One region of the Promicromonospora sp. NPDC052451 genome, then DNA from elsewhere that is predicted to be linked to it. Evidence: predicted binding sites of a transcription regulator. Region 1 holds the regulator's gene; each other region holds the start of a gene.
What was found. Region 1 encodes LexA, which represses DNA repair genes until DNA is damaged. Its sites were predicted from a motif close to TCGAACANNTGTTCGA; they were not measured.
Positions count from the first base shown of each region.

Region 1 (7,704 bases):
CTACTTCCGCGTGACCCGACCCTGGAGCTCCTGAGATGGCAGTCGAGACCGAACGCGGCATCATCTCCGCCCACGACCGGCGACGGCCGAGCGTGCGGGCCACCCTCGGCGTGCTGCAGGGCGGCCTGCTGGCAGCGCTGCTGGTCGTGGGGCTCGGACCCATCCTGTGGCTCGCCAAGGCTGCCGTCACCCCCACGCAGGACACGCTGCGCGACCCGCTCGGGCTCTTCCCGAACGGGATCGACTGGGCCAACCTCGCCACCGCGTGGACCCGGGCCGAGATCGACCACTACTTCGCCAACACGCTGATCCTGGCGGTGGGGGCCTGGTTCTTCCAGCTCCTGGTGGCCACCACGGGTGGCTACGTCCTGTCGGTGCTGCGCCCGCGCTACGGCAACGTCATCCTGGGGCTCGTCCTGGCCACCCTGTTCGTGCCGTCCGTGGTGCTGCTCGTGCCGCTGTACCTGACCATCCTCGACGTGCCGCTCGTGCACGTCAGCCTGCTCAACACGTTCTGGGCGGTCTGGCTGCCCATGGGGGCCAGCGCGTTCAACGTGCTGCTGGTCAAACGGTTCTTCGACGGCCTGCCGCGTGAGGTCTTCGAGGCCGCCCGCGTGGACGGCGCCGGGCCGTTCCGGCTGCTGTGGAGCATCGTGCTGCCGATGTCGCGGCCCATCCTCGGCGTGGTCTCGGTGTTCGCCGTCATCGCGGCGTGGAAGGACTACCTCTGGCCCCTGCTCGTGCTGCCCGACCCGGGCAACCAGCCGCTGTCCGTGCGGCTGCCCGCCATCGCGCCCTACCTGGAGCTCGACGTGTTCCTGGCGGCGCTCGCGATCTCGACGGTGCTGCCCGTCGCGCTGTTCCTGGCGTTCCAGCGGCTGTTCCTCAGCGGTGCCGGGCTGGGGGGCGCCGTGAAGGGGTGAGCCTGTGGACGAGGCGGGGTGGATGTCACCGCCCCCGCCTAGGATCGAGTGCGTGACCAGCCTTCCCGACGCACCCGCCGACAGTACCGCCACGCAGGACGTGCCCGACGTCGAGGAGCTCCTCGATCTCGCGGTCGGGGAGCTCGGCGGCGGGCGCAGAGAAGGGCAGCACCGCATGGCGGTCGCGGTCGGCGAGGCGATCGAGAAGGGTGAGCACCTGCTGGTCCAGGCGGGTACCGGAACGGGCAAGTCGCTCGGCTACCTGGTGCCCGCCGTACGGCACGCCGTGGCGGCGCAGAGCAAGGTCATCGTCTCCACGGCCACCCTCGCGCTCCAGCGGCAGGTCATCACGCGTGACCTGCCGCTCGTGGCGAAAGCGGTGGCACCGCTGCTGCCGCGCGAGCCGCGCATCGCGCTGCTCAAGGGGTGGCACAACTACCTGTGCGTGCACAAGGTGGGCGGCGGCTACCCCGCCGACGAGCCGACGCTGTTCGACCTGCCGGGCGGGGAGGAGCATCCCCGGGCGGAGGACGCACCGGGCGGTCAGGCACCCCGTGGCCGGCGCCGGGACGACGGCGCCACGCTCGCCGACCACGTGCGGCGCCTGCACGAGTGGGCGGGCGAGACCGACACCGGCGACCGCGACGACCTCGTGCCCGGCGTGCCGGACCGGGCCTGGCGCCAGGTGTCCGTCACGGCCATGGAGTGCCTGGGCGGCAAGTGCCCCATGCTCGCCGAGTGCTTTCCCGACAAGGCGCGCGCCGCGGCCCGGGAGGCGGACGTGGTGGTCACCAACCACGCGATGCTCGGCATCGCGGCCACCGGCAGCCCGGGAGTGCTCCCGGAGCACGACGTGGTCGTGGTCGACGAGGCGCACGAGCTCACCGACCGCGTCACCTCGTCCGCCACGGTGGACCTGTCCATGGCGTCGGTCGAGAACGCGGCGCGGCTCGCCCGCCGCAACGCCGGGACCAGCACCGAGGCCCTGGACAAGGCCGCACAGGATCTCGGCACGCTCCTGGTGACGGCACCCGCCGAACGCTTCCCCCAGGGTCTGCCGGACGACCTGCGCACGGCGGTGGCCGCGGTGCGCGACGCCGCGCGCGAGGTGCTGAGCGCCCTCAAACCGGACGCCGCGGGCGCCAAGGGCAAGGACGCCGGCCAGCCCGATCCCGGCCTGAAGATGGCGCAGGGCGCCATGCTCCAGCTGTTCGAGACGGCCGAGCGGATGGCCGCCCAGGACACGACGTCCGACGTCCTGTGGTGCTCGCGCCCGGACAACGGCTGGGGCGGCTTCGGCGACAACGTGACCCGCCTGCACGCTGCCCCGCTGCACGTGGCGGGCCTGATCCGTACCCACCTGCTGGGGGAGTCGACCGGCGTGTTCACGTCGGCCACCCTGGCCCTGGGCGGCACGTTCGACGCGGTGGCCGGCACGCTCGGGCTCAAGGGCGAGGACGCGCCGCCGTGGCACGGGTTCGATGCGGGCAGCCCGTTCGACTACCCGCGGCAGGGCATCCTGTACATCGCCCGGCACCTGCCGGCGCCGGGCCGGGAACCCACCACGGAGGCGCAGCTCGACGAGATCGCGGAGCTCATCACGGCGGCGGGGGGTCGCACGCTCGGTCTGTTCTCGTCGCGGCGCGCGGCGAACGCGGCGGCGGAGGCGATGCGGGAGCGGCTCGACGTGCCGATCCTGGCGCAGGGGGACGACCAGCTGCCCACGCTGGTGCGCGAGTTCGCGCAGGACCCGGCGACGTGCCTGTTCGGCACGCTGTCCCTGTGGCAGGGCGTCGACGTGCCGGGCCCGTCGTGCCAGCTCGTGCTCATCGACCGCATCCCGTTCCCGCGCCCCGACGACCCGGTCAAGGCGGCCCGCGCCCGCGCCGTGGAGCAGGCGGGCGGCAACGGGTTCATGGCGGTCTCGGCCCAGCATGCGGCGCTGCTGCTCGCGCAGGGTGCGGGGCGCCTCGTACGGAGCACGGAGGACCGGGGCGTGGTGGCGGTGCTCGACCCGCGGCTCGCCACCGCGCGCTACGCGTCGTTCCTCACCCGGTCGATGCCCGGGTTCTGGCCCACGACCGATCCGGCGCTCGTCCGCGCCGCGCTGGCCAGGCTGGACACCTAACCTAGGCGCATGGCAGCCATCTCGGACGTCCCAGCCGACCGAACCCCCGCAGCCCGGACCACGAAGCTCGCGATCGTCGGGGCGGGGGCGGTCGGCTCCACACTGGCCTTCGCCGCGCTCACCCGTGGCTCGGCGCGCACCATCGCGCTGCACGACGTGAACCGGGCCAAGGTCGAGGCCGAGGTGCTCGACCTGCGGCACGGGCTCATGTTCACCTCCCAGGCCCACGTGATCGGCTCGGACGACGTGGCCGTCTGCGCGGACGCGGACGTCGTGGTCGTCACGGCCGGGGCGAAGCAGAAGCCGGGGCAGACCCGGCTCGACCTCGCCGAGGGAACGATCGGCCTGATGCGCCAGATCCTGCCGCCACTGGTGGAGGTCGCGCCCGACGCGACCTACCTGATGGTGACCAACCCCGTGGACGTGGTCACGTACGCGGCACTCCAGATCTCGGGACTGCCCCGCGAGCAGATGTTCGGCAGCGGCACCGTGCTCGACTCGTCGCGGCTGCGGGCGGGGCTCGCCGAACGCTGCGGGGTGGCGGTCGCCAACGTGCACGCGTACATCGCGGGGGAGCACGGAGACTCGGAGATCGCGCTGTGGAGCTCCGCCTCGATCGGCGGGGTACCGCTGCTGGAGTGGGAGCCCCTGGCCGGCCACCCGCCGCTGGACGCCGCGGTGCGGGCCGAGGTGCACCGTGAGGTCGTGGACTCGGCCTACCGGATCATCGCGGGCAAGGGTGCCACCAACTACGCCGTCGGCCTCGCAGCCACCCGGATCATCGAGGCGGTGCTCAAGGACGAGGGCCGGATCATGCCGGTGTCGTCCCTGCTGGACGACTACCACGGGATCGGCGACGTGTGCCTGTCGGTTCCCTCGCTCGTGGACCGCCGCGGGGTCGCGGGCACGGTGCGCGTGCCGCTGTCGGACGAGGAGCTGACGGGACTGCGGGCGTCCGCCGAGAGCGTGCGCGGGGTGCTGCGGCGCTTCGGGTTCTGAGCCTGGCCGCGCACCGCCGGTGATGGCGGAGCGCCCGCCCGCGACCCGGTGGCTTCGACCGCGGGGGTCGAACCGGTCGGATCGCGGACGGGCGCTCTGCGCTCCGCCGCGGGCGCCTAGAGGCTGCGCAGCACCGCGACGACGCGGCCCAGGATCTGCGCCTCGTCACCCGGGATGGGCTCGTAGGCCGGGTTCTGCGGCAGCAGGAACACGTGGCCGCCGGCCTGCTTGAACGTCTTGACCGTGGCCTCACCGTCGATCATGGCGGCGACGATCTCGCCCTGCTCGGCCACGTTCTGCCGACGCACCACGACCCAGTCCCCGTCGCAGATCGCGGCGTCGACCATCGAGTCGCCCGCGACCTTGAGGAGGAACAGCTCACCGTCGCCCACGAGCTGGCGGGGGAGCGGGAAGACGTCCTCGACGACCTGCTCGGCGAGGATCGGGCCACCGGCCGCGATGCGGCCGACGAGCGGCACGTACGACGGCGGCGGGGTGCCGGCGTCGTCCGGCACCGAGCTGCCCCAGTGGATCTGGCCGCTGCGCCGCGGCTCGGGCCAGTGGATCTCCCCGCGCGAGGGCTTGTCCACCTGCTCGGCGAGCGGCTCGACGAGCTCCATGGCGCGCGGCCGGTTGGGGTCGCGGCGCAGGAAGCCCTTCTTCTCCAGCATCTGGAGCTGGTGCTTGACGCTGGACGGGCTCGCGAGGCCGACGGCCTCACCGATCTCACGCATCGACGGCGGGTAGCCGCGCGTCTCGAAGGACTGCCGGATCGTGTCGAGCACGAGGCGCTGGCGCTCGGTGAGGCGGTCTGTCGGCGAGATCGCGTGCACGTCGGCGACCGCCTCGTCGCCCGGCGCGTCCAGCGTGGCGACGCCGGAGAGCGCCGTGTCGACGGCTCTCGTGTCGCTGGTCTCGTCCCGTCCCGTCATACCCGTGCCCCTCCCGTTCCGACAAATGTTCTCCTCTGCGGGACCCACTCTAGGTCACAAAGCGGCTCGGCTCAAACGAATGTTCGAGCGTGTCTCGACACGGCCGGTGTCTCGTGCTACACAATGGTACGTGCGTTCGACGAACGCGTGTATGGCGGACAGAGGTTCGACTCGCTCTTCGAGGAGGGGCCATGGGGGACGTGATCCCGTTGCGGCAGTACACCCCGGCGTACACCGAGACCTACGCGCCGGTGCGGCCGATCGGGCCGGTCGTGGTCCGGCCCCACGCGCAGGCGCCGTCGCGCACGGTCGCGGAGCGGCTCGGCCTGGCCGGGCTGCGGATCACGCGGCGCGGCCGCGTGGTGCTCGTGCTGCTGGCCATGCTGCTCGTGGCGCCGATGGCCACCTGGGGTGCCACGGCGGTGGCCAGCGCGCCGGGTGAACCCGTCGAGGTGCGGGTGCACGCGGTCCAGCCGGGGGAGACCCTCTGGGGATACGCGCAGGAGGTGGTCCGGCCGGGCGAGGACGTCCGGGACGCGGTGGCTCGGCTCCAGGAGCTGAACGAGATGTCGTCCGGTAGCGTCCGGGTGGGTCAGCTCCTTCTTCTTCCCGAGGAGTGACCCGGGGACACGGTTCGCCGTCAAATGTTGCGGCGATGTTGCATGGCGGTGGTTTGCCCGCTTACGGTCGGGGCGCGACCGGAGGTCTCCGGTCCGTGGTCGACCACGCAGGAGTGAGCATGCACTGCCCGTTCTGTCGCCACGCTGACTCGCGCGTGGTGGACTCACGGACCGCCGACGACGGCCTGTCGATCAGGCGCCGGCGGCAGTGCCCGAACTGCAACCGGCGGTTCACGACGGTCGAGACCGCCAGCCTGTCGGTGGTGAAGCGGTCGGGGGCCACCGAGCCCTTCAGCCGCGACAAGGTGGCGGCGGGCGTGCGCAAGGCCTGCCAGGGCCGTCCCGTCAGCGACGACGACCTCGCGATCCTGGCCCAGCGCGTCGAGGAGACCCTGCGGAGCAACGGCAGCGCGGAGATCGACGCCTACGAGGTGGGCCTCGCCATCCTCGGGCCGCTGCGCGAGCTCGACGAGGTGGCGTACCTCCGGTTCGCGAGCGTCTACCAGTCCTTCGACTCGCTGGAGGACTTCGAGAGCGCCATCACGTCGCTGCGCGCCGAGCGCGCGGAACGGACGGCCGCGCAGGCCTGAGCCGGCTGCGGCCTGCGTCGTGAAATGCGCTGGCACCTGGGCTGGGTGTGGTGCAGGCTGGGGCCGGACGACGGACCCGATCGAGGGACCCCCGAAACTCAAGGAGGTGATCGGTGTGACGGACGAGAAGCCCACTGCCGACCAGGCGCAGGAGCCCACGACCCCGACCGCGCCGAGCTCGGACGCGAAGGCGCGCTTCAAGGAAGCGCTCGACCGCAAGAACGCGGCCCGGCAGCGTACGTCGGCGGGTGACGTGAACACAGGCGCGGTGCACGGGTCGGAGACGACCGGTCCCGTGCAGAAGATGTTCCGGCGCAAGAGCGGCTGAGACGAGGTGGCGGGGGCCGCTGATCTGGTCAACGACCAGGTCGGCGGCCTTTGTCGTACCCGGGCAGGACCGCGCGGACGACGATGCAACGGAGACGTCACGGAAGCCGTCGCGTGGGGGCTGACGGCTGTCCACGAGTGCCGGCCGAGGCGTGGTCGGTGCCGCCGCCGGACCCGGCCGCCGACGTGCCGGGCGCACCTCGGTCGCCAGGCTCTCGCCCGGCCTCCCGGGCAGCCTCGTGCGTCGTGCCGGGAACGAAGAGCGACCCTGCGACGCCTGCGGTGAGCGACGCGAAGGTGACGGCCATCAGCACCCCGGCCAGCACGTAGAGGGCAGCGACCACCGCGACCGGGCTGTGTTCGTCGATGAACGGAGACGGGGCAAAGGTCCAGAGGATCGCGACCGACCATGCGCCGGCATTCACGGGAACCCAGCGGAGTGTGCCTGGTCGTGCCGGCACCAGCCACTGCGCGGCAGGGATGGCGACGAGCAGCACGACCCCGCCGAACCCGAGAGCGATCAACGTGACCGGTTCGCCGAGGTCGACGCCGACCGTGCTCGGCGTCATCCCGAGCAACCACGCGAGTGCCGCCGCAAGTGCCGTGGCGCCGATCCATCGCCCTGCGGCAGGGCGCCGCGCGCGCATCCCGAGGTACTGCCCGCTCGCGAGCGCTGCACCCTCCAGGGCCCCACCGACCATCGCGAGAGCCAGCCTGCCCGCACCGTCGATCCCGGCGACGGTGCCGAGGATCGCCAGGGATGCGGCGAGCGTGAAACCGACGCCTTCGCCCACGGAGACCGCCAGGATCCACCGGTGGCGATAGTGTCGATCCGGCCGGCGTCGGTTCGCGCCGACGGCATTGCGCGCGCTGCCGTGCATGACCACCCTCCTACTGCCCGGCACCAGCACACCAGCCGGCCGGCCCCGGGTGGCAGAGCCGATCGTCCGGCCGATCCACTGCCTTGGTCCGTCCTGTTCGGGACGAAGGTCGGGCGAGCCAGGGTCGCCCACCCTGCCCGCACGGGCCGGCCTGGCCGAGAGGCTGCGGAACGTGCGCAGCCCGACCCCACGGCCGCCGGCGTGACGACGGTCGAGCTGCCCGCGCCGGCGCTCGCTACCCTCCTGTCGGTGGCACCCGTGCCGCTGATCTTCCTGTTCCCACGACGATTCCCGGTGGCGGGCG
Region 1 is NZ_JBIUAP010000010.1:12,329-20,032, forward strand. Features, by position in the region: gene ACIG47_RS17765 (carbohydrate ABC transporter permease) at 1-34, shown strand, start outside; gene ACIG47_RS17770 (carbohydrate ABC transporter permease) at 36-923, shown strand; gene ACIG47_RS17775 (ATP-dependent DNA helicase) at 946-3,051, shown strand; gene ACIG47_RS17780 (L-lactate dehydrogenase) at 3,061-4,050, shown strand; gene lexA (transcriptional repressor LexA) at 4,167-4,982, opposite strand; gene ACIG47_RS17790 (LysM peptidoglycan-binding domain-containing protein) at 5,174-5,602, shown strand; gene nrdR (transcriptional regulator NrdR) at 5,722-6,192, shown strand; gene ACIG47_RS17800 (DUF5302 domain-containing protein) at 6,308-6,520, shown strand; gene ACIG47_RS17805 (hypothetical protein) at 6,618-7,400, opposite strand; gene ACIG47_RS17810 (hypothetical protein) at 7,602-7,704, shown strand, end outside.

Region 2 (7,704 bases), on a different contig from region 1:
TCCACCTACGGCGAGGTCGACGGCGGCGCCCTGGTGGACGCCGTCCAGGAGCTGCTGCGCGACGGCGCGAGCGCGGGCATCCACCTGCTGCTCGCGGGCGACCGCTCCCTGCTGTCGAGCCGGATGGGCGTGCTCACCGACGACGCGGTGGTGCTGCGGCTCACCGACAAGTTCGACTACGGGATGGCCGGGATCGCGCACAAGAACGTGCCGGACGAGGTGCCCGCCGGGCGGGCCTTCCGGTCCGGTTCCGGGCGCGAGGTGCAGGTGGCGATCCTCGGCGAGGACCCCGCAGGGCGGGCCCAGACCGCGGCCGCCCGCACGCTGGCCGCCGCGATCCGGGAGCGCGAGGACGTGGTGCCGGGCACCGGCCCGTTCCGGGTCGACGACCTGCCCTCGACCATCACCGCCGAGGCCGCGTACGCCTACGCCGGGCCCGAGGCCGCCAAGCCGCTGTGGGCGATGCTGGGCGTGGGCGGCGACGACCTCACGGCGTACGGCATGGACCTCGCGGGCGACGCGCCCACGTTCATCGTGGCCGGACCCGCCCGCTCGGGCCGGTCCACGATGCTCGCCGTGATGGCCCGGTCCATGCTGCGCGGGGGTACGGAGCTCGTGCTGGTCGCCCCGCGGGCGAGCGCGCTGCGCGACCTCGCCGGCCAGCCGGGTGTGCGGGCCCTGATCACGGACCCGGACGAGGTGACCGAAGAGGCGCTCGCACCGCACCTGGACCCCGACGGCACCCCGGTGGTGCTCGTCGTGGACGACGCCGAGCTCGTGGCCGACGCCCCCGCCAAGTCCTGGCTGCGGGCCTATCTGCGCACGGCGAGCGACAACCAGCGCGGGCTCGTCATCGGTGGCGACGCCTCCGAGGTGGCCGGCGGGTTCTCCGGCTGGCAGGTCGACGCCAAGAAGAACCGGCGCGGTGCCCTGCTCAGCCCGGCGGACCGGTTCGACGGCGACCTCGTCGGGGCGAGCCTGCCCCGGTCGGCCGTGGTATCGCAGGTGAGCCCTGGCAAGGCGCTGGTGCACCTCGGGTCCGGGGAGCTGATGACGTTGCTGGTACCGACGCTGTAGGGGGTCGCGGGCGAGGCGGCCGGCGGTCCGTGGGGGACCGGCGGCCGCTTCGTGCTTCGGCGATGTTGGCTGCTGTTTGGTGCCTGGTGCCTGGTGCCTGGTGCCTGGTGCCTGGTGCCTGGTGCCTGGTGCCTGGTGCCTGGTGCCTGGTGCCTGGTGGCCGGTGCCTGGTGGCGTGGCGGTCGCGCGGGGGGCGGGCGGCGTGCCACGGTAGGAGCGTGCCCGCGCAGGACCCGACGGACCTCGACGCCGCCGTCGAGCGGCTCTACACGAGCCCGCTCGACGACTTCGTCGCGGGGCGTGCCGCGGCCGTCCGCCTGGCGGCTGACGCGGGCGACCGCCTGGGCGCCGAGCGGATCAAGCGCCTGCCCAAGCCGTCGGTCGCCGCGTGGGTGGTCAACCAGGTCGTCCGGGACAGGCCGGAGGAGGTCGCGGCGCTCACGACTCTCGGCGACGAGCTGCGGGCGGCGACGGCGGACCGGGACCGCGGACGGATCCGGGCACTGGACCACCTGCGGCGCGAGCGGACCGAGGCGCTGGTCCGCGCGGTGCGCGAGGCGGGCGAGGTCCGCGGGCGGGCGGTCTCGGCGGCCGTGCTCGACCGGCTCACCGAGACCCTGACGGCGGCCGTGATGGATCCCGACGCCGCCGCGGCGGTCCGGGCCGGCCGCCTCTCGCGTGCGCTGCAGCACGTCGGGTTCGGGATCGTGGACGAGCAGGGCGAGGACGCCGACCTGGTCGCACTGCGGCCGGGTGGCGGTGGGTCTGCTGACGGCGGGTCGGGTGGTGTTGGGTCAGGTGATGGCGGTGCGGTTCATGCCGGGCCGGGTGATGGCGAGACGGGCGGTGGCGAGACGGGCGGTGGCGAGACGGGCGGTGGCGAGACGGGCGGTGGCGAGACAGGCGGTGGCGAGACAGGCGGTGGCGAGACAGGCGGTGGCGAGACAGGCACAGGCGAGACGGACGCGGACGGCGCCGCGGATCTCGCCGAGGCCGAACGAGCCGTGGCGGAGAGTGCCGCTCGGGTGGACCGGCTGGAGGACCGCCGCGACGGCGTGCGGGACCGGCTGCACGCCGCGGACACGGCGGTCGAGCGCGAGCAGGAGGAGGTGCGGCGGCTCGACCTGGAGCTCGAACGGCTCGGCGCCGAGCGCGACGCGGCACGGCGGTCGCTCGACGAGGCACGGGCCGCCGCCGACGAGGCTCGCGCGGAGCTGGCCGTCGTCGACGACGAGCTCGATGCGGCCGAGGACCAGGCCGCCGAGGCCCGGCGTCGTCGGCGGCGGGCGCGCGAGCGCTGACGCCCGCGGGCCTGGCGCAATCAGGCTTCTCGAGGCCCGCTGTCAGTGGGCTCGGTTATGGTCGAGGCATGGCGCGACACCGGATCTTCAGCATGAGCTTCGCCAGCATCTACCCGCTCTACGTGGAGAAGGTGGAGCGGAAGGGCCGTGGCCGGGAGGAGCTGGACCAGGTCATCACCTGGCTCACGGGGTACGACGACGCCGGGCTGCGCACCGCGATCGACACCGGGGTCGACCTGGAGACGTTCTTCGCCGAGGCGCCCGCGATGAACCCGAACGCGGCCCTGATCAAGGGTGTGATCTGCGGGTACCGGGTCGAGGAGATCGAGGACCCGTTGATGCAGCAGATCCGGTACATGGACAAGCTGGTGGACGAGGTCGCGCGCGGCAAGAAGATGACGTCGATCCTGCGGGGGAGCGACCGGGTGGCGGGCTGACCGGCCCCGACCGGTCGCACGGAGCCTACGAGCCGGCGGAGTGCGGCCACTCGACGACGTCGTCGAGGACCGGGGGCTCGTAACCCGGGCCCTTGAGCACCTTCCCGTCGGCCCGACGCAGGACGCGGCCGTCGTCGCCGATCTTGCTCATGTTGGACCGGTGTACCTCGACGAAGACGGCCGGCAGATCGATGCCCAGCGTGTCCGCGGCACCGTAGGTGACGTAGAGGACGTCGGCGAGCTCCTTGGCGACCGCCCGGTAGGCGGCGGCCGGGTCCGCGCCGGAACGGAGGGCCTCCGCCAGGTCCGTGAGTGCTTCGGCCGCCTCGGCGGCTTCCTCGACCAGGAGGGTTCGCCGGTGCTCCGCCACGTCGGGGTGTCCGGTCCTGGCCTCGCCGTCGAACGTCGTGCGGAACTCGGCCACCCGGCGCATGGGTTCGTGGTCCATGGGGGATGAGCCTATGTCTGGCTCTCGGCGTGCGGGTGGCCGGGTGTGGTGCGGTTGTCCACAGATTCAGGATTCGCGCTGCGCTCCGTACGAATGTTCGAGATGATGGTTCCGGAAGAGAGTGGCGGACGGGGCAAGGGGGTGGTGCCAGGTGGAGTGGTCGGTGAGCGGGACGATCCCGGGCGGTGCTCCGGATGGTGCTGTGGGCGGTGGCCCTGGTGGCGCGCCTGTGGCTGTGGAGCGCGGGGCTGCGGGTGGGATGTCGGGCGGTTCGGCCGGCGTCGGCATGTCCGTGGAGGCGTGCCCGGCCGGCTCTCTGGAGGGGGTGCTGGACCGGATCGAGGCGGCGGTGGAGGATCTGGCCGGCCTGGTGGCGCCGGGGGTCCTTGACGGATGGGGCGCTCCCGCCGTGTCGCGGTTGGTGGAGATGCACGGTCGGGTGCGGCGGGCGGTGGGCCGGTTGGAGGGTGTCCGATGGGTGGTGCTGCCGCGGATCGAGGAGGAGGGGTCGTGGCGTACGGGTGGGATGTCGCGGACGTTCGCGTCGTGGCTACGCCTGCGGGAGGGTGTGTCGGCTTCGACGGCGCGTAAGGACGTGTCCGTTGCGCGGCGGTTGGAGCAGGCACTGCCCGAGACCCGCGACCGGGTGCTGGCGGGGCGGCTGGGCGTGGATCATGCCCGGGTGATGGCGGAGACGGCACCCACGAGCGGGACGCGGCGGGATGCGCTGGCGTGGCTGATCGATACCCGCACGGGTGAGCCCACGACACCGGAGGTGTTCGTGCAGTCGGTGCCGGTGGACTTCCCCGACCCGGTCGACGACCCGGACGGGTCCAGGACGCGGGACCTGATCACGCGGGTGCTGGAGGGCGCAGTCTCTGAGGGAACCGTGGTCACGGGCGAAGCCGTGGTGCTGGGTGAGGCGGACGGGTTGAACGCGGACCAGTTCCGGGTGGTGGCACGCCGGTTCGCCACCGTGGTCGACCCGGACACGGACGACGTCCTGGATGACAAGGCAGCCCAGGGCGAGTTCCTGGACCTGTCCAGGACGCTGGGTGGTTTCCATGTGGCGGGGTTCCTGACCGACGAGCACGGGGCTCTGGTGCAGGCAGCGCTGGGTGGGGTGATGGGCGTACCGGCGGTGGGAGACGACCGGTCCCCGGGCAGCGGCGTGCGCACGGGTTGGCGGACCTGGCCCGGGTGGTACTGGACACCGATCAGGCCTCGCCCGGGGCTGCGGTGCGCCCGCACCTGAACGTGACGGTGTCCTGGTCGGAGCTGGCCACCCAGGTCACCCGCACCCGTGAAGGACTGTGCGTCACCTGCGGGCAGGCTACGCCAGGCCGAGCGGCGACCGCCGGACGTGTGGGTCTTGCCGGAGGTGCGGTGTTCACCGAGTCCCGTGACCGGGTCCCGCGTGCCCTGCTGCGCCGCCTGGCCTGCGACAGTGCGATCACCCGGATCGTGTTCGGCTCCGACGGTGCGGCACTGGACGTGGGCCGTGCCCAGCGCACGGTCACCGGGCAGATGCGCCGTGCCGTGATCGCCCGTGACCGGCACTGTGTCTACCCCGGGTGCGATCAACCACCCTCCCGGTGCGAGGTCCACCACGCCATCACCCACTGGGCCCAGGGCGGATCCACCAGCGTGGCCAACAGCGCCCTGCTGTGCTGGTACCACCACCAGCTCGTCGATGCCCGAGGCATCGCCATGCACTGGACCGGCAAACCCACCACCGGGGCCACGGGGGCCACCCTGCTCGAGACCGGTTGGGCCTTCACCGACACCTACGGGCAGCCCATCCGGCTACCCGAACCCATCGACGGCCTGCCCGAGACACGAGCCGCATGACCCCGCACCGGCGCGGACGCACCGCAGACCACGGGGATGCACTGCGAGGCGAGTCAGGGTTCCTCCGGCGCGGCCCGGCGGCCAGGCTGGAACGCGCCTCTCCGAGGGGCCACGGTTCGTCCAGCACCGGCCACCCATCACTCACCCGGCTGGAACGCGCCCACCTCCAGCAGCTCCTGCTCCGCGCTCGCGCAGCCCACGAGCGTCAGCTCGTCGTCCTGCACGAACAGCGATCGGGTCTCCCCGGGCGGGTAGACGCGGAGTCCGTCCGCGGGCGTCTGTCGGCACTCGTCGCCGTAGTTCTCGGCGTTCGAGACGAGCACGACGGCGTGCGCGGCGTCCCCCGGGGCGAGCGTCACGGGCTCGTGCGGGCTCGACCGGTCGAGGGTCGCGGCTGCGCCGATCTGCGTGCCGTCGCCGTCCCCGACGAAGGACGCGCCCGGCCAGCCCTGCAGCACGCAGTCGGTGCCGGACGTGTTGGTCAGCACGATCGCGACCTCGTAGTGCCCGGCCGACCCGCCACCCTCGATCGGCGCGAGGCTCCCGGCGAGGTCCGGCGTCAGGCAGCGCGTCGACTCCGGGGCCGCGCCGTCACCCGCCCCGTCCGACGCCGTCGGGGTGCCGCCGGGTGCAGTGTCGGTGGCGGTCGGCTGCGAGCCGTCCGACGGGGACTCCGTGGTGCTCGGCGGCGACGTGGTGACCGACGGTTCCGCGGTGGGTGTCCCTGACGTGGCGCTGTCGTCGGCGGACGTGCCCGAGCAGCCCGTGGTCGCGAGCAGCAGGGCGGCGGCCGCGACTCCGTACGACCAGGTCTTGCGCTGTCGAGTGATCACGTTTTCACCCTACGACGGGAGTTGACCGAAGCAACCGATGGAGTAGATGGGACGGAGGCCGCACCTGCCGCACAGGCATCCGTCCCGCTCCCCGGGAACCTTTCTGTCGTGTCTTGAGCGGCGAAATCTCACTGGTTAGCGTCCGATCCGACGCGCGGCGCCGGTGCCGCGCGCGGAAGGAGGACGGTGCAGATGACTGGCTTCGGGAACGAGCTCCCCGTCGACCGGCGGTCGGTCCTGGCGGGTGCCGCAGGAGTCGCCGGCTCACTCGTGGCGGGTCTCGCGCTCCCCGTCACGGCTGCGGCGGCGCCCGGGCGGAGCGAGGCGCGCGGGACGGCCGGGGGTGGGGCGCCCGCCGCGCCGCAGGGAGGCCGCTACCCCCGCAACTGGCCCGATCCCGAGCCCTACGGCGTCGCGGACACCCGCACCGACCTGTGGCCGCGCGACGACAACTCCTTCGTCCTGCCGTTGGAGCTGCGCCCCCGGGACCAGGAGCTGGGGCGGGTCTGGATCCGGGACACCTACGTCAACTGCTTCGTCGTCGACGGCCGGCCGGTCTACGTCGCGACCGGCACCACGCGTTCACCCGGGCTCCCGGCCGCCGGCCCGTGGAACGACGGCATCTTCCTGTGGACGGCGCCGTCGCTGCGCGGTCCGTGGCGCCTCGCCGACACCACGGGCATCCGGCCGGACGCCGAGCGGGGCAAGGTCTGGTCCCCGGAGTTCGCCGGGGAGAACCGGCCGGGCCGCACCGTCGTCGCCCCGTGGCAGGAGTACTGGGACGACCACGGCCAGTTCGGCAAGCGCGGCAACGCCTGGGCCCCGGAGGTGCACTACTTCCGCGGCACCTGGTACATCGTGGCCTGCATGGGCGACCACTCCACCAAGGTGGGCTCGTTCCTGCTGATCAGCGAGGGTGGTCCCGAAGGCCCGTACCGGCTCGCCGAGGGCAACGTGCACAAGCCCTTCGGTGACCCGTTCATCGGCGGCCCGTCGTTCATCGCGCCCGGCGCGTACCACCACATCGACGGCAGCATGTACACCGAGGGCGACGACGCCTGGCTGGTGCTGCACAACCACCTGTACGCGCCGTTCCGCGACGACATGGAGGACATCGTCCCCACCACGAACCTGCCGCTCTTCCAGCAGTCGCCCTACACGCCCGAGCCGTACCTGGAGGGCGCGTACGTGTTCCGGTACGGCGGCAGGTACTTCCTCGTGCACGCCGCGTGGGACCGCACCTCGACCAACGCCGACGGCAGCACGCGCAACGCGTACGACCCGCCCGGGACCGGTCGCGTCCAGTACCAGTACGACGCCGTCGTCGCCGTCGCCGACCGGTTCGAGGGGCCCTACTCGGAGCGCTGGACCGCCGGGGTCGGCGCGGGCCACAACAACTTCTTCCTCGATCACCACGGCCGGCCGTGGGCGACCTTCTTCCGCAACCCGGCCGCGGGCTACTGGTCCGACCCGGCGCGGGTCGGCGACGCGGCGGCGGCCGGCGTCGTCCGCCTGGAGTGGACTGGCCCGGACGGCAACCGCCTCTACGTCGCCCGGCGGCCGGGCAGCTAGCACTCGCCGCGCCGGCCGCTGGCGCCCAGCGTCCCGGCTGCCGACGCCAAGCGGGCGGCGGCTGAGCGGAGCGCGGACGAGCGCCCCCGGCACCCTGCGTCTGGCGGTGCGGAGGCGGCGGCTCGCGCCCGACGCCGCCGACGGCACGCGGCAGTCCGGTACCCCGCGGCCGTCCCCGCTAGCAC
Region 2 is NZ_JBIUAP010000008.1:238,835-246,538, forward strand. Features, by position in the region: gene ACIG47_RS16390 (FtsK/SpoIIIE domain-containing protein) at 1-1,077, shown strand, start outside; gene ACIG47_RS16395 (hypothetical protein) at 1,296-2,378, shown strand; gene ACIG47_RS16400 (DUF2200 domain-containing protein) at 2,447-2,815, shown strand; gene ACIG47_RS16405 (hypothetical protein) at 2,841-3,263, opposite strand; gene ACIG47_RS16410 (DUF222 domain-containing protein) at 3,493-4,518, shown strand; gene ACIG47_RS16415 (DUF222 domain-containing protein) at 4,464-5,114, shown strand; gene ACIG47_RS16420 (DUF4232 domain-containing protein) at 5,252-5,947, opposite strand; gene ACIG47_RS16425 (family 43 glycosylhydrolase) at 6,140-7,519, shown strand.
Region 2: a site for LexA is predicted at 3,349-3,364, ahead of ACIG47_RS16410 (DUF222 domain-containing protein). Genes of this name have one in related genera too.

Region 3 (7,704 bases), on a different contig from region 1:
CCTCACGGAACCGCGCGGCGAACATCACCGACGACCCGAGCTCGTCGCGCACGGAGCCGAGCACCTCGTCCGGGTCCAGGAGCAGGTCCTCGAGCGTGATCCGGCCGGACACGTGCCGCGCGTGCGGTGCGCCGTCCGGGTAGCCGTCGTCGTCCGGGGCGGCCGGAGCACCGCCCGTATCCCACGGGTCGCCGTCCGGCCCGCCGTCCCAGCCGCCGCCCGTGTCGGGCAGCCGGAGCACGATGCCGTCGTCGGAGTGCATGGCTGCCACGTCCAGGCCGAAGCGCGCCCGCAGGCGGGCGGAGATCACCAGCGCCCAGGGTGCGTGCACGCGCGCGCCCAGCGGCGAGTGGATCACCACGCGCCAGTCGCCGAGCTCGTCACGGAACCGTTCCACCACCACGGTCCGGTCGTCGGGTACGCGACCCGTGCCGAGCCGCTGCTCGGCCAGGTACGCGGCGAGGTTGTCGGCGGCCCAGTCGTCCAGCCCGGCGGCGCGCAGATGGGCGCGACCGGCGGCCGGGTCGGCGGCGAGGGCGGCGTCGGCCTCCCGGACGAAGGCGCCGACCGCGCGCCCGAGCTCCGCGGGCCGGCCGGGCGCGTCGCCCTTCCAGAACGGCAGCCTGCCTGGTAGGCCGGGCGCGGGGGTGACCAGCACGCGGTCGGTGGTGATCTCCTCGATGCGCCACGTGCTGGACCCGAGCGTGAACGTGTCGCCCACGCGGGACTCGTAGACCATCTCCTCGTCCAGCTCGCCGACCCGCTTGCCGCCCCGCGCACGGGCGGCGCCGCCGGTCACGCTGTCGGCGAGCACGTCGTCGGGAGTGCCGCCGGTGGGGCCCTCGGTGGCCAGGAACACGCCGTAGGCGCCCTTGTCGGGGATGGTGCCGCCGCTCGTCGCCGCCAGGCGCAGCGCGCCAGGACGGCCGCGCAGCATGCCGGTGGCGCGGTCCCACGTGATCCGCGCACGCAGCTCCGCGAAGTCCTCGCTCGGATAGCGCCCCGCGAGCATGTCGAGCACGGCACGCCACGTGGCGTCGCCGAGGTGCGTGAACGGTGCGGCACGGCGCACGAGGGCGAGCAGGTCGGCCTCGGCCCAGTCGTCGACGGCGAGCGCGGCGACCACCTGCTGTGCCAGCACGTCGAGCGGGTTGGCGGGCACGTGCAGGTGCTCGATCTCGCCCGCGCGCATCCGCTCCGCGATGACGGTGGCGGGCACCAGGTCGCCCCGGAACATCGGGAAGACCACACCCCGGGAGACCGCGCCGACCTGGTGCCCGGCGCGCCCGATCCGCTGCAGGCCGCTCGCCACCGACGGCGGGGCACCGACCTGGACCACGAGGTCGACCGCGCCCATGTCGATGCCGAGCTCCAGGGACGACGTCGCGACGACGGCGGGCAGCCGGCCCTCCTTGAGCTCCGTCTCGGTACGTGTGCGCTCCGCACGGCTCATCGAGCCGTGGTGGGCACGGGCCAGGACGGTGTCCTGGTCCTGGCCGTCCTGACCCTGCGCGCCCTGACCCGGTCCGCCCTGTCCAGGGACCGCCTCGGGCAGGCCGCGCCGACCGGGGGCGGGCCGGGGGATCCCGGCCGCCGTGCCGGACTGACCCGGGACGAGCGCGGCCCAGGTGCTGGCCGGGTCGGCGACCTCCAGGCCCTGCCGCTGCGCCCACACCTCGTTCATGCGGGCCGTGAGCCGTTCGGCGCCCCGGCGGTTGTTCGTGAAGACGATGGTGGAGGTGTGGTCCGCGACGAGGTCGACCACCCGCTCCTCGACGTGCGGCCAGACGGAGGCCCGACGCAGCGGGCGGGTGGCCTCGCCCGAGAGGTCGATCTCGTCGTCGCCGGAGCCCGGGTGCCCGTCGTCCCGGGCGCCGGCCGGTTCGGGCGCGGGGGCGCTGTCGAGGTCGGCGAGGTCCGGCACGGGCACGACGACGTCGATGGCCCACTCCTTGCGCGACGGTGGCTGCACGACGACCACCTCGCGGGCGCCGTCGCCGTTCCGTCCGCCCGCGAGGAACCGGGCGACCGCGTCCACCGGCCGCACCGTGGCCGACAGGCCGATGCGCTGGGCCGGCCGGTCCAGCAGCGCGTCGAGACGCTCCAGGCTGAGGGCGAGGTGCGCCCCTCGCTTGGTACCGGCGACGGCGTGGATCTCGTCGAGCACCACCGTCTCGACGCCGGCGAGCCCGGCGCGGGCCGACGACGTCAGCACGAGGAAGAGCGACTCCGGGGTGGTGACGAGGATGTCCGGCGGGCGGGTCGCGAACGCACGCCGCTCGTTCGCGGGCGTGTCTCCCGTGCGCATGCCCACGGTGACGTCGGGCACCTCGATGCCCTCGCGGGCTGCGGCCTGGCGGATCCCGGTGAGCGGGGAGCGGAGGTTGCGCTGCACGTCGGCGGCCAGGGCCTTCAGGGGCGACACGTACAGCACGCGGCAGCGGCGGGTGCGCTCGGCCGGCGGGGGCGCGGACATGATCCGGTCGATCGACCAGAGGAACGCCGCGAGCGTCTTGCCCGAACCGGTCGGCGCGACCACGAGGGCGTGCCGGTCGGCCGCGACGGCGTCCCACGCACCGGCCTGGGCTGCGGTGGGCTGCGCGAACGCGCCCGTGAACCAGGTACGGGTGGCGGGGCCGAAACGGGAGAGCGGGTCGTCGGGCGTGGACATGGACCCATTCTGTCCCCGACCACCGACACACACCCTGACCTGGTGCCCGGCCGTGGAGGAGGCCGGTTGCCGTGGTGCGCCCCCGGGGACGTAGGGTTGACGGGTGCGCGAACGGGATTTCTGGCAGCTGGTCGACGAGGTCTTCGGTCCCGCGTACGGGCGCGCCCTGGCGCGCGAGCAGGTCCTTCCCGCGCTGGACGGCCGGACCCCGGTGGCGGCCCTGGAGGACGGGGACGAGCCCCGTGACGTGTGGCACGCCCTGTGCGACGCGCTCGACGTGCCCGACGCCGAGCGCTGGGGCACCGACAAGTTCCGCCAGGCTCCGCCGCCCCGGCGCTGACCTGACGCGGGCGGTGACGACTGCGGTCCTCGTGCAGGACCGCGCCGTGACGGGCCGCGCGACACGCCCGCGTGTCGCGCCTTGCCTCGAACACGCGTTCGGCTAGACTTCGACCACAGGCACGGATTTCGGAACGTCGTCCACAGGCGGCGGCCGGAGCAGGCGTCCGTGTCAGTGGTTCCGCGTACGGTCGGCAACGACGTACCGAGCCATCCACGCCGGCGCACAGAGCGCCCTGAAGACGAAGGTGTTGCACATGCCCGCACCAGCAGATCGCGAGAAGGCCCTCGAAGCGGCCCTCGCCCAGATCGACCGCAACTTTGGCAAGGGTTCGGTCATGCGCCTCGGCGACGAGACGCGCGCCCCGATCGAGGTGATCCCGACCGGCTCGATCGCCCTCGACGTGGCGCTCGGTATCGGAGGACTGCCCCGTGGGCGCATCGTCGAGGTGTACGGTCCGGAGTCCTCCGGCAAGACGACCATCGCGCTGCACGCGGTGGCCAACGCCCAGCGTCAGGGCGGCATCGCCGCGTTCATCGACGCCGAGCACGCGCTGGACCCCGAGTACGCCAAGAAGCTCGGCGTCGACACCGACGCCCTCCTGGTCTCGCAGCCGGACACCGGTGAGCAGGCGCTGGAGATCACGGACATGCTGATCCGCTCCGGTGCCCTCGACATCATCGTGGTCGACTCGGTGGCCGCACTGACGCCCAAGGCCGAGATCGAGGGCGAGATGGGTGACAGCCACGTGGGTCTCCAGGCCCGCCTGATGTCCCAGGCCCTGCGCAAGATCACCGGTGCGCTCAGCGCGTCCGGCACCACGGCGATCTTCATCAACCAGCTCCGCGAGAAGATCGGTGTGTTCTTCGGCTCGCCCGAGACCACGACCGGTGGCAAGGCGCTCAAGTTCTACGCCTCGGTGCGACTCGACATCCGCCGCATCGAGACTCTCAAGGAGGGTACGGACGCGGTCGGTAACCGCACCCGTGTGAAGGTCGTCAAGAACAAGATGGCCCCGCCGTTCAAGCAGGCCGAGTTCGACATCCTGTACGGCGTGGGCATCTCCCGCGAGGGCGGCCTCATCGACATGGGTGTGGAGCACGGCTTCGTGCGCAAGTCGGGCTCGTGGTTCACCTACGAGGGCGACCAGCTCGGGCAGGGCAAGGAGAACGCGCGGTCCTTCCTGCGCGACAACCCGGACCTCGCCAACGACATCGAGAAGCGCGTCAAGGAGAAGCTGGGCGTGGGCCCGAAGGTCGACGCCCCGGCGGACGCGAGCCCGGCGGCCCCGGCCACGGACACGACGTCGGTCACGGGCACCGTCGCCGCGGCGAGCTCGTCCACCCGGACGACCGCCACGGCCAAGGCCACGAAGTCGACCGCGACGCGTGCGAAGGCCACCAAGCCGGCTGCGACGAAGACCGCGGCCAAGGCGGAGGCGGCCGCCGAGAAGGCACCGTTCTGACGTGCAGTACGGTGATCCAGCGGACGGTCCCGGCGTGGGGAAGCGTCGGGGCCGTCCCGCTGCCCGGGACGGGGACCGTCCGGGCGGTCGAGCAGGCGGTCGCGACCGTCGCGGCGGCGCCGACCGGGCGCCCCGGCTGACCGTCGCGGAACGCCTGGAGGCCGGCGAGATCAGCCGGGACGACGCCGTCGAGAAGGCCCGTGAGGTCGTCCTCCGGATCCTGACGGCGGCGCAGAAGTCCCGCCGCGAGCTCGAGCAGTCCCTGGCCCGCAAGGGCTACCCGGAGGACGTCGTGGCCCAGGTGCTCGACCGGTTCGGCGAGGTGGGCCTGGTGGACGACGCGACCTACGCCGAGACGATCGTCCGCACCCGGCATGCCGAACGCGGTCTGGCCCGGCGCGGTATCGCCGCCGAGCTGCGGCGGCGGGGGATCGACGAGGACACGGCGACCGTGGCCCTGGACCAGCTCGATCCGGACGACGAGCGCGCCGCGGGTGCACGAGCAGCCGCCAAGCTCGTCACTCGCACACGCAGCCTGGACCGACAGGTTCGGGTGCGCCGGGCCGTCGGCTCGCTGGCCCGCAAGGGGTACCCGCCCGGCCTGGCGTTCGAGCTGGTCCGTGACGCGCTGGCCGCGGAGGGCGAGGAGACGGACGACCTCGGCTACGCCGAGGACTGACGACGGCCGAGGACTGACGGCCGAGGACTGACGGCCGGGACGTACGAGGGGGCCGGGCGGGCCGGCAGCCGAAGGCTGCGGACCCGCCCGGCCCCCTCGTCTCCTCCCCGAGGTGTTCCGGGACCTGTCAGATGTTCCCGTGCCCGCCGGCGGCATCCGCCACCGCGGTCGGGTTGCCGATACCCGGCCCGGCATCCGTGGACCCGGACGTGCGGCTCGACAGCAGGCCGGACAGCTTGTGGGCCACGACGGTCAGCAGCCAGTTCACGAGGATGAACACCACGGCCACGAGGGCGAGCACCTGCAGCGGGTTGCCGTCGCCGGAGGAGACGATCTGACCGCTCCGGAGCAGCTCGCTGAAGCCGATGATCGACCCGAGCGCGGAGTCCTTCAGGACGACCACCACCTGCGAGACCATGGCCGGAAGCATCGCCACGAGGGCCTGCGGGAGCTGGATCGAGCGCAGGGTCTGTCCCCGCGTGAGACCGATCGCGAGCCCGGCCTCGCCCTGGCCGTTCGGCAGGTTCCCCACACCGGACCGCACCAGCTCGGCGATGACGGAGCCGTTGTAGAGGATGAGCGCCACGACGACGGCGACGAACGCCTTGTCGGCCACGCCGGGCAGCAGCTGACCGAAGAGCCCGTAGAAGAACACCATCATGAGCAGCACGGGCACGGCGCGCAGGAACTCCACGACCACCCCGCTCACCCAGCGCACGGCGGTGATGTGCGACAGGCGGCCCATGCCGAAGACGAGGCCGAACACGACGGCGCCGACGATCGCGTAGGCCGCGGCGCGCAGCGTGTTCATCAGCCCGGGGAGCAGGTAGAACTCCCACGTGCGGGCCGAGAAGGCCGGCCCCCACAGGTCCCAGGACAGCTGCCCCTTGGCGGCGAGCTCGCTCAGCAACCACGCGATCAGCCCGATCGCGGCGAGGACGCCGAGCACGTTCCCGCCGAGGATCCAGGTCCGGGCGCGGGGTCCCGGTGCGTCGAAGAGGACCGAGGAGCTCATCGCTTCACCGCCAGACGGTTGGACAGCCAGGTGGTCAGCAGACCGATGGGGATCACCAGGATCACGTAGCCGATGGCGAACAACCCGAAGATCTCCCAGCGGTAGTTGGCGTTGAACTCGATCATCGTCTTCATCGTGGAGGCGGTCTCCCAGGAGACCGAGGCCGCGGCGGCGACCGTCGAGTTCTTCAGCAGCGCGATGAGCGTGTTGCCCAGCGGCGCGATGGCGCCGCGGAACGCCTGCGGCAGGATGATGAGGCGCGCGGCCGGCAGGAACGACAGCCCGATCGCCCGGGCGGCCTCGGCCTGCCCGAGGGGCACCGTGTTCACCCCGGAGCGGATCGCCTCGCACACGAACGCGGCGTGGTAGACCGACAGGCCGACCACGGCGAACCGGAAGAAGTTCGCGTTGAAGTCGTCGGCCAGGCTGACCTGGAGCTGCGTCCACACCGCCAGGACCAGGAAGGTCATGATGATGGTCAGCGGCGTGTTGCGGAAGATGTTCACGTACGCGGTGCCGAACCACTGCAGCGAGGCGATCGGCGAGATCCGCATCAGTGCGAGCACGGTGCCGATCACCAGGGCGAACAGAGCGCCCCAGAACGTCAGCTGGATGTTGGTCCAGAACGCCCCCAGGACGTCGTACCGCTCCAGGAGCGAGCCGAGCCCGGACAGATAGTCGTTCACGGGTCACCTTTCGGGTGAGGCGCTGCCCTGACGGGCCCGCCCCGGTCGGACAGGTCGTGGGCGGCGGAGGTGCCGCCGCCCCGCAGCGAACGGGATCGCGTCCGACAGCTCAGACGCGATCCCGGTCACCGCTGGAGGGACGTCAGGCGCAGGCGTCCGGCGTCGGCGGGTTGAGGTCCGCGTTCGGGGTGTAGTCGGCACCCTCGGTGTTCGCGGCCACGGCATCCTCCCAGGCACCCTCCTCGATCATCTTGGTGATCGCGGCGTTGATGTCCTCGCACCGGTCCGAGCCCTTGGGCAGGCCCACGCCGTAGCGCTCCTCGGAGAACGGGTTGCCGACCACCTTGAGGTTGCCGTCGCCGTTCGCCGCGGCGAGGCCCGCGAGGATGATGTCGTCGGTGGTGACGGCGTCGACCTGGCCGGCGGACAGGGCGGTGACGCACTCGGCGTAGCCCGGGCGCTCCAGAAGCTGCACGCCCTCGGCGTAGTCGGTCTTGATCTTCTCGGCCGAGGTCGAGCCGGTGACCGAGCAGAGGTTCTTGCCCTCCAGGTCCTCCGGACCGGTGATGTCCGTGTTGTCGGCGGCGACCAGCAGGTCCTGGCCGGCGACGAAGTACGGGCCGGCGAAGTCGATGACTTCCTTGCGCTCGTCCGTGATCGAGTAGGTGGCGAAGATCATGTCGACGTCGCCGTTCTGCAGCATGCTCTCGCGGTTGGCCGACGGCGTCTCGCGGAACGTGATCTGGTCCTCGCTGTAGCCCAGCTCGTTCGCGACGTACCGGGCGACGTCGACGTCGAACCCGGTGTAGTCGGCGCCGTCCTGCAGACCGAGGCCCGGCTGGTCGTAC
Region 3 is NZ_JBIUAP010000014.1:161,097-168,800, forward strand. Features, by position in the region: gene ACIG47_RS22050 (DEAD/DEAH box helicase) at 1-2,671, opposite strand, end outside; gene ACIG47_RS22055 (DUF3046 domain-containing protein) at 2,775-3,011, shown strand; gene recA (recombinase RecA) at 3,268-4,476, shown strand; gene ACIG47_RS22065 (regulatory protein RecX) at 4,511-5,155, shown strand; gene ACIG47_RS22070 (amino acid ABC transporter permease) at 5,283-6,170, opposite strand; gene ACIG47_RS22075 (amino acid ABC transporter permease) at 6,167-6,856, opposite strand; gene ACIG47_RS22080 (glutamate ABC transporter substrate-binding protein) at 6,999-7,704, opposite strand, start outside.
Region 3: a site for LexA is predicted at 3,098-3,113, ahead of recA (recombinase RecA). Genes of this name have one in related genera too.